DNA from 2 places in the Streptomyces sp. NPDC013457 genome. Region 1 is predicted to be linked to the other one. Evidence: riboswitches for the same ligand, from Rfam matches in the RefSeq annotation. Region 1 holds a riboswitch; the other holds the start of a gene.
What was found. Region 1 has a riboswitch for glycine ahead of gcvP (aminomethyl-transferring glycine dehydrogenase). Riboswitches for the same ligand answer to the same signal wherever they lie in the genome.
Positions count from the first base shown of each region.

Region 1 (7,325 bases):
TCTCGATCTCGCCGCGGATCGCGATCATCGTGTCGCAGAAGCGGTCGAGCTCCGTCAGGTCCTCGGACTCGGTCGGCTCGATCATCAGGGTGCCGGCCACCGGGAACGACATCGTCGGCGCGTGGAAGCCGTAGTCGATCAGGCGCTTGGCGATGTCGTCGACGCTGACTCCGGTCGCCTTGGAGATCGGACGCAGGTCGACGATGCACTCGTGGGCGACGAGCCCGGCCGGACCGGTGTAGAGCACCGGGTAGTGCGGCTCCAGGCGCTTGGCGATGTAGTTCGCCGCGAGGACGGCCACCTGCGTGGCGCGCTTGAGGCCCTCGCCACCCATCAGACGCACGTACGACCAGGAGATCGGCAGGATGCCCGCGGAGCCCCACGGAGCGGCGGAGATCGGGCCGACGCCCGTCTCCGGGCCCGCGGTCGGCTGCAGCGGGTGGTTCGGGAGGTACGGCGCGAGGTGCGCGCGCACACCGACCGGGCCGACGCCCGGGCCGCCGCCGCCGTGCGGGATGCAGAAGGTCTTGTGCAGGTTCAGGTGCGAGACGTCGCCGCCGAACTTGCCAGGCTTGGCCAGACCGACCAGCGCGTTGAGGTTGGCGCCGTCGACGTAGACCTGGCCGCCCGCGTCGTGGACCTCGGCGCAGATGTCGGCGACGTGCTCCTCGAACACACCGTGCGTGGACGGGTAGGTGATCATCAGCACGGACAGTTCGTCGCGGTACTGCTCGATCTTGGCGCGCAGGTCCGCGACGTCGACCTCGCCGTCGTCGGCGGTCTTGACGACGACGACCTTCATGCCGGCCATGACGGCGGAAGCGGCGTTGGTGCCGTGCGCGGAGGACGGGATGAGGCAGACGGTGCGCTGCTCGTCGCCGTTGGCGCGGTGGTAGGCGCGGACGGCCAGCAGACCGGCCAGCTCGCCCTGGGAACCGGCGTTGGGCTGGATCGACACCTTGTCGTAGCCGGTGACCTCGGCGAGACGCTCCTCGAGCTCGGTGATGAGCGTGAGGTAGCCCTGTGCCTGCTCGACCGGGGCGAAGGGGTGGATCTGGCCGAACTCCGGCCAGGTCACGGGCTCCATCTCGGTGGTCGCGTTCAGCTTCATGGTGCAGGAGCCGAGCGGGATCATGCCGCGGTCGAGCGCGTAGTCACGGTCGGCGAGCTTGCGCAGGTAGCGCAGCATCGACGTCTCGGAGCGGTGCGCGTGGAAGACCGGGTGGGTGAGGTACGCGTCGGAGCGGAGCACCCCGGCGGGCAGCGCGTCGTCGGTGGCGGCGTCCAGGGCCTCGATGTCGGCCGCGACGCCGAAGGCGCTCCACACGGCGTCGAGCTGGGCGCGGCCGGTGGTCTCGTCGCAGGAGACCGAGACGTGGTCGGCGTCGACGAGGTAAAGGTTGACGCCGGCCTCACGGGCGGCGGCGACGGCCTCGGCGGCCTTGCCGGGCACCCGGACGGTGACGGTGTCGAAGAAGCTTCCGTGGACGACGTCGACGCCACCGGCCTTCAGGCCCGCGGCGAGGATGGCCGCGTACCGGTGGGTGCGCTGCGCGATGCCCTTGAGGCCGTCGGGGCCGTGGTAGACGGCGTACATGCCGGCCATGACGGCGAGCAGCACCTGCGCGGTGCAGATGTTGCTGGTGGCCTTCTCACGGCGGATGTGCTGCTCGCGGGTCTGCAGCGCCAGCCGGTAGGCCCTGTTGCCGTCGGCGTCGACGGAGACGCCGACGAGGCGGCCGGGCAGCGAGCGGGCGTGCTTGTCCTGGACGGCCATGTAGCCGGCGTGCGGGCCGCCGAAGCCCATCGGGACGCCGAAGCGCTGGGTGGTGCCGACGGCGATGTCCGCGCCGAGCGCGCCGGGCGAGGTGAGCAGCGTCAGCGCGAGCAGGTCGGCGGCGACGGTGACGATCGCGCCGAGCTCGTGGGCCGCGTCGATGAGCGGCTTGATGTCACGCACGGCACCGGAGGCGCCGGGGTACTGGAGGAGCACGCCGAAGACGCCGCGCTCGGCGACCTCGGCGGGGATGCCCTCGGACAGGTCCGCGACGACGACCTCGACACCGGTCGGCTCGGCGCGCGTCTCGATGACCGCGATGGTCTGCGGCAGGGTGTCGGCGTCGATGAGGAAGACGCCGTTCTTGACCTTGCCGACACGGCGGGAGAGCGCCATGGCCTCGGCGGCCGCGGTGCTCTCGTCGAGGAGGGAGGCGCCGGAGGTGGGCAGACCGGTGAGGTCGGCGACCATCGTCTGGAAGTTGAGGAGCGCCTCCAGGCGGCCCTGCGAGATCTCCGGCTGGTAGGGCGTGTACGCCGTGTACCAGGCCGGGTTCTCCATGACGTTGCGGAGGATCACCGGCGGTGTGAAGGTGCCGTAGTAGCCCAGGCCGATCATCGGGGCGAGGACCTGGTTGCGGTCGGCGAGCTCACGCAGCTCCGCGAGGACCTCGGCCTCGGTGCGGGCGGCGGGCAGACCGAGCGCCTCGGCGTTCTTGATCACGTCGGGCACGGCGGCGGCCGTGAGCTCGTCGAGGGAGCCGTAGCCGACCTGCGCGAGCATCTTGGCCCGTGCTTCGGCGTCGGGCCCGATGTGCCGCTGCTCGAACGGAATGCCCTGTTCGAGCTCGGAGAGCGGAATGCGGTGGGCGGACATGTACGGAGGCCTCCTGGTCGTCACGACCTGCGAGGGGCACCACGGCGCGGGTACCCGGACGGCCTCCCCCTCTGTCATCTCAACCTGAGAGCTTCACCGGCATGCCGAAGGGGCGCGCCGGTTTTCACCGTCGGTGAGAGCGGATGCCGTCGGACTTCCGCTCTGCTTTCCAGAGTGACCTCGCCCGTGCGGTACAGGTGCCTGAGAGATTCCGGGGAGGATTTGCTCCTTCGGCGCCTCCGAAAGGTTTCTCCGGAGGACTCTCCCGCACGGTGTCGACAGCCACAGCCAGCCTACCAGCGCCGTTCCCGGACCAGTCGCTCAAGTGGCCGACATCCCAGATGTGCACTTTCGTAGTCCTTGTAGAGCAGTTGCGACCTGTTGGAGGGACCGTGCAGACCGACATCGATCCGCGCAGCCTGATCGGCCGCAAGGCGTACGACCGCAACGGACACAAGATCGGCACCGTGGACGAGGTGTACCTGGACGACGCGACGGGAGTCCCCGAGTGGGCGGCGGTCCGCACGGGACTCTTCAGCCGGGACGCGTTCGTCCCGCTGGAGCCGAGCGAACTGGTCGAGGACGGCCTCCACATCCCGTACGAACGCGCCCTGATCAAGGACGCCCCGGACTTCGGCGTGGGCCGCCACCTCTCCCCCGAGCAGGAACTCCAGCTCTACCGCCACTACAGCCTGGCCCTCCCGCCCCCGCCCCCGATGGACCACGACTTCGGCCGCCTGGCAGGCCAGGAGGACACCTGACCGCCCCACCCGCCCCCGCCGGCGGCGAGGCGCCACCCACAGGAAGGCCCGCACCTCTGCCATGCCATCTGCACGGCTGGTGCGGGCGGGAACGACAAGCCCGGCCGAAGGCCGGGCGCACCCCCTAGGCGACCGCCGCCTCCCCTCCCTCCCGCCCCACCAGCGGCAACGGCTCCCCCGGCTCCAGCTCCGGATCGTCGACGAGAAACGTCCGCACCCGCCCCGGCGGCGACTGCGGCTCCTCGAAGCGCACGGTGACGCGCCCGACCCCGCTCCCCTGCACCCACCCGGCCCCGTACACCGCATGGCGTACGTCGTTCCCGGGCGCCCATCTCCGCTCGGCGGCCTGCGGCTCCTCCGGCTCGGGGGCCGCCGCGGGCGCCGGCACGTCCTCCCCCACGCCCCCTGTACCCTCCGGCCCCCCTGGGCCTCCCGAACCCCCTGAATCCCCCGCTTCCTCCGCCCGCTCCGCCGCCTGGGCGAAGAGATCCTCCTGCGTGTAGTCGGCGAGGCCGCTCACCCCCACGCCGAGCAGCCGCACGCCACCGGTGGTGTCCACGCCCTCCAGGAGTCGCCCGGCCGCCTCCCGCACCACGAGCGGGTCGTCCGTGGGCCCTCGCAACGTCTCCGAGCGCGTGAGCGTCGAGAAGTCGAACCGCCGGACCTTCAGCACGATCGTGCGGCCCGAGTGCCCCAACGCCCGCAGCCGCCCCACGCACCGCTCGGCAAGCCGCTCCACCTCGGTCCTGATCCGCACCCGGTCATGCAGGTCCACGTCGAAGGTGTCCTCGACCGACACCGACTTCGCGTCCCTCTCGGCCACCACGGGCCGATCGTCGTGCCCCTGGGCCATTCGGTACAGGGAGGTCCCGTGCGCCCGCCCCAGCAGCCGTACGAGCTCGTCCTCGCCCGCTTCCACGAGATCGGAGACCGTGGTCATCCCGGCCCGCCGCAGATGCTCCCCGGTGGCCGGGCCGACCCCCGGCAGGATCCGCACCGACTTCGGCCCCAGCAGCTCCCGCTCGGTCCCCGGCTCCATCAGCACCAGCCCGTCCGGCTTCGCCTCCTCGGAGGCGATCTTCGCGAGCATCTTCGACCCCGCGAGCCCCACGGACCCCGTCAGCCCCGTGGTGGCGAGAATGTCCCTGCGCAGCCGCTCACCGGCTTCCAGCGCGCTCGCGCGGTCGTCGGCCACTCCCCCGGCCTCCAGGTCCACGAAGGCCTCGTCCAGGCTCAGCGGCTCGACGAGCGGCGACAGCCGCCCGAGCAGCTCCATGACCTGCTCGCTGATCGAGCGGTAGAAGCCGAAGCGCGGCACGAGGTAGGCCGCGTTGGGTGCCAGCCGCCGCGCCTGGGCCATCGGCATCGCGGAGTGCACACCGAAGCGCCGGGCCTCGTACGAGGCGGTCGCCACGACCCCACGCGGGCCGAGACCACCCACGACCACCGGCTTTCCGCGCAGACTGGGCTTCGCCGCCTGCTCGGCGGCGGCGAAGAAGGCATCCATGTCGAGATGCAGGATCGTCGGCGCGGCTCTCACACGTCCGATGCTGCCCTACGCCACTGACAATCGACCGCACGCACATACGGACGCGTCACAGCCGGAGAACGGCTCAGACCGCGCGGTCCCGCCGCCGGCGCGCGAGCTCGTCGCCGGGGTTGTGACCGATCAGGGTCTCGCCGGTGTCGATCCGCTCCCCGTGCAGCTGGGAGAGCGCCGCCTCCACATCGCGCCGGACCACGCCGACCGCGATCCCGAAGACGCCCTGACCGCCCTGGAGCAGGTCCACGACCTCGTCGGGCGAGGAGCACTCGTAGACCGTGGCCCCGTCGCTCATCAGCGTCATCCGCTCCAGGTCGCGGAAGCCGCGGGCCCGCAGATGCTGGACGGCGGCCCGGATGTTCTGCAGCGCGACCCCGGTGTCCAGGAACCGCTTGACGATCTTGAGTACGACGACGTCATGGAAGCTGTACAGCCGCTGCGTCCCGGATCCGTACGCCGGCCGCACGCTCGGCTCGACGAGCCCGGTGCGTGCCCAGTAGTCCAATTGGCGGTAGGTGATCCCCGCCGCCGCGCAGGCCGTCGGACCGCGGTATCCCACCGTGTCCGTACCGGCCGCCTCGTCGGAGACGACGTTCGGCGCCGCCCCCGCACCCGTGTCCGCCCCGAAGTCGCCCACACTGCCGTGAAGCGGATACGGACCGCTCTCCCCGGGCGCGCGCCCGAGGGAGCCCCCTGCCGTACCGTCGCCGCTGCTCATCACGCCGACCCTCCGTCCTTGACCTGCCCACACGAAGGTAGGCAGTCGCTCGGGGTGCGTCAACGATCGCCACACTCGGCACGCCGAGTGATAATCACCCTGAGAGTGGTTTCCCGTGCCCCTCTCCGGGGAAAGGCTTTCCGAATGCCCGGACGGCACCCGGTGAACAGCGGCCGGACCTCACTGGCTGCTGGACCCGAAATCCTCGGGGGAGATCTGGTCGAGGAACTCGCGGAACTTCTCCACCTCGTCCTCCTGCTCGTCCGGAATCGCGATACCGGCGTCGTCCAGCACGCCGTCACTGCCGAAGATCGGCGTTCCGGTGCGAAGGGCCAGCGCTATGGCGTCGGACGGCCTGGCGCTCACCTCGACACCGCTGGCGAAGACCAGCTCCGCGTAGAAGACACCTTCACGGAGATCGGTGATGCGGACCTCGGTGAGCTCTTGGCCCACGGCTTCAAGGACATCCTTGAAGAGGTCGTGCGTCAGCGGCCTGGCAGGGGCCATCCCCTGCTGGGCGAAGGCGATCGCGGTCGCCTCACCCGGTCCGATCCAGATGGGGAGGTACCGATCGCCTCCCACTTCACGCAGGAGCACGATCGGTTGGTTGGAGGGCATTTCCACCCGGACACCCACAACGTCGAGCTCGTTCACACAGCAACCCTAGGACGTGCCCGACCGGTTTGGGTAGTCGGGCCCCCACAAGATCACTGCAAGCGAAGTCCGAGCGCGGTCTGGACCAGTGCCGCGTGGAGCCGCACGGAGAGCCCGGCGAGCTCCTTCGCGGTGGCCTCCGCATGGGCTCTGGTCTGCGGGTTACGGTGCCGACGCAGTGGCGCCACCACCTGCTCGACCAGTCCGGCCTCCCGGTCGGCGGCCGCTTTGACCGCCCGGAGATGCCTCGGTTCCAGACCGAATCTCCCCAGATCCGCGACGAGCCGGGCGACGGTGACAGCCTCGGCGTCGTAGCCGCCCTCGGGTCCCGCGGCGATGAGTCCGTACGACTCCCACTCCGCGAGCTCCCCCTCGGTCACCTCGGCGGCGGCCAGCAGCTCGGCCCGCCCCACGCGCGCCGCGGTCGGACGGTCGCCCTCCGCCTCCCACGCCCCGTCGAGCAGGTCGCGCTGCGGGCTGGGAGCGGGGAGCCTGATCTGCTCACCCCGGGCGAGGGCGTCGAGATGCTCCCGGATCACCTTCAGCGGAAGATAGTGATCGCGCTGCATTCGCAGGATCTGGGCGAGCCGCTCCACGTCCTGCGGGCTGAACTTCCGGTACCCGGAGGCCGTCCGCCGGGGCTCGACGAGCCCCTCGGCCTCCAGAAACCGGATCTTCGAGATGGTCACTTCGGGAAACTCGTCACGCAGCTGGTTCAGCACCGTCCCGATGCTCACCAGCCGGTCGCCCGCGGTGGCGGTGCCGTGACCGGCACCGCCCGTCGGTGTTCGCAGCATGGACCTTCCCTGAAGGCTTCCCCGAGGCGTCACACGCCTCGCTGGCTCGAGTGGAAGACCAGCCGGTACTTGCCGATCTGCACCTCGTCGCCGTTGGACAGAACCGCCGAGTCGATCGGCTCCCGGTTGACGTACGTACCGTTGAGGCTGCCGACGTCGGCGACGGTGAAACTGCCGTCCTGCGCCCGCCGGAACTCCA
Region 1 covers NZ_JBICBL010000010.1:6,452-13,776, reverse strand. The annotation lists gene gcvP (aminomethyl-transferring glycine dehydrogenase) at 1-2,653, opposite strand, end outside; glycine riboswitch at 2,833-2,931, opposite strand; gene ACF1G2_RS25800 (PRC-barrel domain-containing protein) at 3,046-3,414, shown strand; gene ACF1G2_RS25795 (DNA polymerase IV) at 3,539-4,954, opposite strand; gene ACF1G2_RS25790 (MerR family transcriptional regulator) at 5,028-5,675, opposite strand; gene ACF1G2_RS25785 (bifunctional nuclease family protein) at 5,856-6,329, opposite strand; gene ACF1G2_RS25780 (MerR family transcriptional regulator) at 6,383-7,126, opposite strand; gene ACF1G2_RS25775 (FHA domain-containing protein) at 7,156-7,325, opposite strand, start outside.

Region 2 (7,325 bases), on a different contig from region 1:
ACGCCGTCCTCGGCGGCCGACAGCCACTCGTGCTCCTTGGTGTAGCGCAGCTGCTGGGGGTTGCTCATGACCTGATTCTCCTGGATCGGACGAGTGCTGATGAACGTGGGTCTTGCGGGGTGAGACGCCGGGCGAGACGGATGCGTCACTTCTGGCGCTTGTAGAAGGGCAGCGCCACGACCTCGTACGGCTCGTGGGTGCCGCGGATGTCCACACCTACACCCTGCGTGCCGGGCTCGGCGTGCGCCGCGTCCACGTACGCCATGGCGATCGGCTTACCGAGGGTGGGCGACGGGGCACCGGAGGTGACCTCGCCCACGACCTGGCCGTCCGCGACGACGGAGAAGCCGGCCCGCGGGACGCGGCGGCCCTCGGCGATCAGGCCGACCAGCTTGCGCGGCGGCGCGGTCTCGGCGCGCTCGGCGGCCTTCTCCAGCGCCTCGCGGCCGACGAAACGGCCCTCGTTGGTCGTCTTCTCGAACTTCACGACCCGCCCGAGGCCCGCGTCGAACGGGGTGAGCGAGGTCGTCAGCTCGTGCCCGTACAGCGGCATGCCCGCCTCCAGGCGGAGCGTGTCACGGCAGGACAGGCCGCACGGGATCAGGCCGACCGGGGCTCCGGCCTCGGTCAGGGCCTTCCAGACGCCCTCGGCGTGCTCCGGCTTCAGGAACAGCTCGAAGCCGTCCTCGCCGGTGTAGCCGGTACGGGCGATCAGCGCGGGGACCCCGGCGACCGTGCCCGGGAGGCCGGCGTAGTACTTCAGACCGTCCAGGTCGGCGTCGGTGAGCGACTTCAGGATGCCGGGGGACTCCGGGCCCTGGACGGCGAGCAGGGCGTACGCGTCCCGGTCGTCGCGCACCTCGGCGTCGAAGCCGGCCGCACGCCCCGTCAGCGCGTCGAGGACGATCTGCGCGTTGGACGCGTTGGCGACGACCATGTACTCCGTCTCGCCGAGGCGGTACACGATCAGGTCGTCGAGGATGCCGCCGTCCTCCTGGCAGATCATCGTGTAGCGGGCGCGGCCCACGCCGACGGTGGAGATGTTGCCGACGAGGGCGAAGTCGAGGAGCTCGACGGCCTGCGGGCCGGTGACCGTGATCTCGCCCATGTGGGAGAGGTCGAAGAGGCCCGCCTTGGTGCGGACGGCGTTGTGCTCGTCACGCTCGCTGCCGTAGCGCAGCGGCATGTCCCAGCCGGCGAAGTCGGTCATGGTCGCGCCCAGGGAGCGATGCAGGGCATCGAGGGCGGTCAGACGGGGGGCAGACGTGCTCATGGGTGGCTCCCGGGTCCCAAGGGCGGAAAACATGACGGGCGAGGACGTCCTCCCCATCTGTCATGGAACCTGAGAGGTTCACCGAGGGCATCTCGTCTCCGAGAGTTCGGCTTGCACCTTGGGTGGGAACGCCGGGGGCGTCCCGCTTTTCAGATCTGCCTCATCCACGCGGTACGGGGCCTGAGAGATTCAAGGGAGGGTCTTGCTCCTTCGGCGCCCGGGGCCCACCGTGGTGGTTCCGGGACTCTCCCGCGCGGATTCGAGCGGCCGGTATGCGGTTGTGTGCGCTTGGCGCGCACATCATTGCATGCGGTGTCCGATCGGCAAATCGCTTGTGCCTCATTACCCCTTCTTTACACTTTGTGGGCAGGGGTCTCCGGGACCCGACAGGGGGAGAAAAGATGACGTTCCAGCACAGCGGCGCATACGCGACGGGCACGGGCATACCGGCTCAGCGCGCCCGCGCCAGGACGCGAAGGCGCCGCTTCGCCGCGCCCCTGCTGCGGGACCTGCGCGAGCGCGGCGGCCGGGGCCCCCGGACGCTCGCCTTCGCCGCGGGGGACCTCGTGGTCGTCTCCGGGCTGCCCGGAAGCGGCAAGTCGACCCTGATGCGGCGCGCGGCCCAGGGCCTGGGCATCGACTCCCAGGACGCCCGGGAGCGCTGGGAGGCCCGGCTGCCCGGCTTCCTGCCGTACGCGGTGTACCGCCCCCTGGCCCGGATCGCCCACTACGCCGGGCTGTGGCGGGCGCTGCGCTCCGGACGGAGCCTCGTCGTCCACGACTGCGGCACCCAGTCCTGGGTGCGGAACTGGCTGGCCCGCGAGGCCCGCCGCCGCGGCCGCGCCCTGCACCTGATCCTGCTCGACGTCACCCCCGGCACCGCCCGCCAGGGACAGCGCGAGCGCGGCCGCGGCGTCTCCGGGTACGCCTTCGCCCGCCACCGCCGGGCCGTCGGCCGGATGATCGGCTCCGTCGAGTCGGGCCGCCTGCCCCGTGGCTGCGCCTCGGCGACCCTGCTCGACCGGGACGCCGCGGGCGCTCTGCGCACGATCGCCTTCCGCGCCGCCCACTGAGTACTTTTGGCCACGACGACATCAGGGCGGCGTTAGGGTTCTGCCCCGAGGGCGTCGTGACCAGGGCGCGCGAGAAGGGGAAACGGGAACCGTGGACGTTACGTGGCCGGGCAACGAGCTCGAAGAGGTCCTCGCGGCCTCGCTCGGCAACGCCTCCGCCGGAGGCCGGCTCGTGGAGGTGCTCGGCCGGAGCCCCGTCTGGGTGCCGCTGCCCAACGGCGGCAGCCCCGAGAGCCGGGACCTCGACCTGCCCACACTGGAGATCGACGGACTCCCGTACGTCCCCGTCTTCAGCTCCGAGCAGCAGTTCCTCGCCTGCGTCGGCAGCCACATGTCCTTCACCGTCGCGCCCGCCCGTGAATTCGCCCGCGGTCTGCCGCCGCAGCTCGGCATCGCCGTGAACCCCGGAGGCACGGTCGGCGCCCCGCTGCCGCCGCCCGCGGTCGCCGAGCTCTGCCGTGTCGGACGCACCCCCCTGGACGGCCCCGCGAGCGGTGGCCGGGTCCGGCTGTTCGAGCCCGACTGGCAGGACGACCCCGTCGACTTCCTCTCCGCCGCGGCCGCCGAGTTCGAGGCCACCGGTGTCGTCGTCTCCGCCCGCCGCGCCCTGGCCAGCGTGGAGGGCACCGAGCCGGCCCTCTTCGTCGGCGTCGAGCTCGTCGCATGGGACGGCGTCGACCGGAACGCCCCGCTCGACGCCCTCGGCCGCGCGCTCGGCCGGGTCGAGGTCGCCTGGCCCGTCAACCTCATCCTGCTCGACGTCGCGCAGGACCCGGTGGGCGACTGGATGCTGGAGCGGGTGCGCCCCTTCTATCAGCGGGCCTCCCTGTAATTAAGCTGGTGCGGTGGACGGAAGAGGGGCGGGAACCAGGGTGAGCGCGTCAGGCACCGCTGCGGCCGGACAGGTCGAGCACATGCTGCGCCAGGTGGCACCCGGACGCTACGACGCGTACGAGCAGCTGCTGCACGCCCTCGCCGACGGCAGCGTCTGGATGCTGCTGTGGCAGGGCACCCCCGGCGCGCCCGAGGCCCAGTACGGGAACATGGAGGTCGACGGCTTCGGGTACGCCCCGTGCGTCACCTCCGCCCAGGAGCTCGCCGCCTCCGGCTGGAACCGCGCGCACGAGGTCGTCACCGGCCGGGAGATCGCCCGCGCTCTCTACCCCGACCGCTGGGGGATCTGGCTCAATCCGCACGACACGGGCGGCGGCGTCGGCATCCCCTGGACCGACCTCCGCCGGATCGCCACCGGTCTCGACCGGATGCCCGCCGGACCGCTGCGGCTCTCGGAACCCGCGCTGGAAATTCCCCAGTTCTATGCCCTTCTGACCCAGAACGCCCATCGCACCCCTGCGGTCAGGGCGCTGCGCCGTGCCTGGGTGCAGCCCGCGGTGGGATCTCCGTACCTCGCCATCGGTCTCGACCTGTACGACACCTCCGCCGCCTCCGTCGAGTCGGTACGGGCGATGATGCGCCAGTCGATCTCCGGCGTACCCGACGGGCTGCCCGTCTCGACGGTCGCGATGTCCGATGCGTACGACCCCGTCGCGATGTGGCTGCGCGCCAACGCGCGGCCGTTCTACGACCGCGACGCGCACGCAGCCCCCGCGCCGCACACGCCCGGCTACGGCTACCCTCCGGCCGCACCCCGGACGTACTGATACGCCCCTTCCGTCACCCCAATTAGCTCCTGCATCCCAGGGGTTGGGGTACATGTCCGTTCTGACCGAATAGCGGGCGAGATGGTCCGCTGACGTGATCTCAGCGTCCGGATAACGGAAGGCAACGAACCGCATCACGGTTGAGCAAACATTCACCGTGAGGTCTGGCGGGTGATCGCGAACCCATTGAAGACTCCCCGGAACACCGGGCGTTCGGCCTCCTGGCCGCTGTCCCGCAGTTGTTCCACCAAGCCGCTACCCGCGGCGGGCAAGGGCCGGCTACCGGCGGCCGAGAGGGGTCCTGACCACGATGACGGCACCACTGCACGAGACGAACGTGGTCGACGCGACCACCGCCGTCGACGCCGTGCCCGACGCGCCGCCGGGCAAGACGATCGAGGGACGTTCTCCCTGGCAGATCGCCTGGATGCGGCTGAAGCGGGACAAAATCGCCCTCGCCGGCGGCGCGATCGTGCTGTTCCTGATCCTGGTCGCCGTCTGCGCACCGCTCATCGTGGGTCTGCTCGGCCACCCGCCGGACGAGTTCCACGAGGACCAGATCGACCCGCTCTTCGGCACCCCGATCGGCTCCTACGGCGGCATCACCTCCGACTTCCTGCTCGGAGTCGAGCCCGTCAACGGCCGTGACGTCTTCAGCCGCATCGTCTACGGCGCCCGCATCTCCCTGCTCGTCGCCTTCCTCGCGGCGGTCTTCGCCGTCGTCCTCGGCACGATCCTCGGCATCGTCGCGGGCTACTTCGGCGGCTGGGTCGACGCGGCGCTCAGCCGTGTCATGGACGTCATGCTCGCCTTCCCCCAACTGCTCTTCACCATCGCCCTGGTCTCCGTGCTCCCCAACGAGCTGTTCGGGATCGAGGGTTCGGGCGTGCGCATCGGCGCCCTGGTGGTCGTGATCGGCTTCTTCGGCTGGCCGTACGTCGGCCGGATCGTCCGCGGCCAGACCCTCTCGCTGCGTGAGCGCGAGTACGTGGAGGCCGCCCGCAGCCTGGGCGCCGGCCGGCTCTACATCCTGCGCCGGGAGCTGCTGCCCAACCTGATCGCCCCGATCACGGTCTACGCGACCCTCATGATCCCCACCAACATCCTCACCGAGGCCGCGCTCAGCTTCCTCGGCGCGGGAGTGAAGCCTCCCACCGCTTCCTGGGGGCAGATGCTGTCGAAGGCCGTCAACACCTATGAGGCGGATCCGCTGTTCATGGTGTTCCCCGGCCTCGCGATCTTCATCACCGTTCTGGCGTTCAACCTCTTCGGCGACGGCGTGCGTGACGCGCTCGACCCGAAGGGGGCCCGCTGAGCACCCGCTCGGCACCCACCCGACCGCCCGCACGCCCGTACGACCCCGCCCCTGCCGCTGGTGACAGGAGGCAGTCAAGACCGGCGGACCGCTTCGACGGCCGCCACTATTCCGGAGGTTGCGAGACCATGACTCTGAACAGCTCTTCGCGGCGCAGAATCGCCGCCGGTGCGCTGCTCGCCGCGGCCACGATGGTCGTCACCACCGCCTGTGGCGGCGGCAGCGGCGACGGCGACAAGGGCAAGGCCGGCGCGGCCGGCTTCAACGCCGCCGTGAACAAGGTCGCCAACGCCTCCGACAAGAAGGGCGGCGAGCTGAAGTTCATCGGCTCGCAGGAGGCCGACTCGTGGGACCCGCAGCGCGGCTACTACGGCTTCGTGTGGGACTTCGCGCGCTACTACACGCGCCAGCTGGTCACCTTCAAGGCCGAGCCGGGCGCCGCCTCCACCGAGCTGGTCCCCGACCTCGCCACCGACGCCGGCAAGGTCTCGCCCGACGGCCTCACCTACACCTTCACGCTGAAGGACGGGGTGACCTGGGAGGACGGCAAGCCGATCACCTCCAAGGACATCAAGTACGGCATCGAGCGCATCTGGGCCCAGGACGTCATCTCCGGCGGTCCGATCTACCTCCAGCAGGTCCTCGACCCCAAGGGCGAGTACAAGGGTCCCTACAAGGACACCTCTGCGGACAAGCTCGGCCTGAAGGCGATCGAGACGCCGGACGACAAGACCATCGTCTTCAAGCTGCCGGTCGCCAACGGTGACTTCCTGCAGATGCTGGCCATGCCCGCCGCCTCCCCGGTCCGCCAGGACAAGGACACCAAGGCCAAGTACGGCCTGAAGCCCTTCTCCTCCGGCCCGTACAAGTGGCAGGAGTACACCCCCAACAAGTCGATGCTGCTCGTCCGCAACGACAAGTGGGACGCCAAGACGGACACCGTCCGCAAGGCCCTGCCGGACAAGATCAGCGTCACGTTCACCACGAACGCCGACGACATGGACAACCGTCTCATCGAGGGCGAGTACGACCTCGACCTCAACGCCACCGGCGTCGGCGCGGCGGCCCGTGCCAAGGTGCTCCAGCAGCACAAGGAGAACGCGGACAACCCGCAGACCGGCTTCATCCGCTACGCGGTCTTCCCGCAGACGGTCATCGACAACGTCGAGTGCCGCAAGGCGATCATCTACGCGGCCGACTCCAAGTCCCTCCAGACCGCCCGTGGCGGCCCGCAGGCCGGTGGCGACATCGCCGCCAACATGCTGCCGCCGGCGATCAAGGGTGCCGACCCGAAGGCCGACCCGTACGGCAAGCTGGCCGGCAAGGCGGACGTCGCGAAGGCCAAGGAGGCGCTGCAGAAGTGCGGTAAGCCGAACGGCTTCAAGACCACCATCGCGGTCCGCAACAACAAGCCGATCGAGATCGCCACCGCCGAGTCCCTCCAGCAGTCGCTGAAGGCCGTCGGCATCGACGCCCAGATCGACCAGTTCGACGGCGCCCAGACCTCCGGCATCATCGGTTCGCCGAAGGTGGTCAAGGAGAAGGGCTACGGCATCATCATCATGGGCTGGGGCGCCGACTTCCCGTCGGGCCAGGGCTTCCTGCAGCCGCTGGTCGACGGCCGCTTCATCCTGCAGAGCGGTAACAACAACTTCTCGGAGCTGAACGACCCGGCCGTCAACGGCCTGTTCGACCAGGCGCTGAAGGAGACCGACCCGGCCAAGGCCGGCGAGCTCTACAAGCAGATCAACACCAAGGTCTCCGAGGCCGCGGTCTACCTGCCCTTCACGCACGAGAAGAACATCATCTGGCGCTCCTCGCGACTGACCAACGTCTACACGGCCGACGCCTACAACGGCCGCTACGACTACGCGTCGCTCGGCGTCATGAAGTAAGTCCAGAGTCAATCCACCCGCTCCAACGGCGCACCACCCGCCGCTAGGTCCGAAGGGCAGGTGATGGCCGCTCGCGGTGGCCGGGGATCCCGACCGGGATCCCCGGCC
Region 2 covers NZ_JBICBL010000004.1:269,168-276,492, reverse strand. The annotation lists gene gcvH (glycine cleavage system protein GcvH) at 1-68, opposite strand, end outside; gene gcvT (glycine cleavage system aminomethyltransferase GcvT) at 146-1,273, opposite strand; glycine riboswitch at 1,433-1,535, opposite strand; gene ACF1G2_RS13085 (AAA family ATPase) at 1,675-2,346, shown strand; gene ACF1G2_RS13080 (enhanced serine sensitivity protein SseB) at 2,438-3,178, shown strand; gene ACF1G2_RS13075 (enhanced serine sensitivity protein SseB C-terminal domain-containing protein) at 3,219-4,007, shown strand; gene ACF1G2_RS13070 (ABC transporter permease) at 4,318-5,322, shown strand; gene ACF1G2_RS13065 (ABC transporter substrate-binding protein) at 5,451-7,217, shown strand.
Region 2: linked by a shared signal. The riboswitch ahead of gcvT (glycine cleavage system aminomethyltransferase GcvT) and the one ahead of gcvP (aminomethyl-transferring glycine dehydrogenase) in region 1 are both predicted to bind glycine.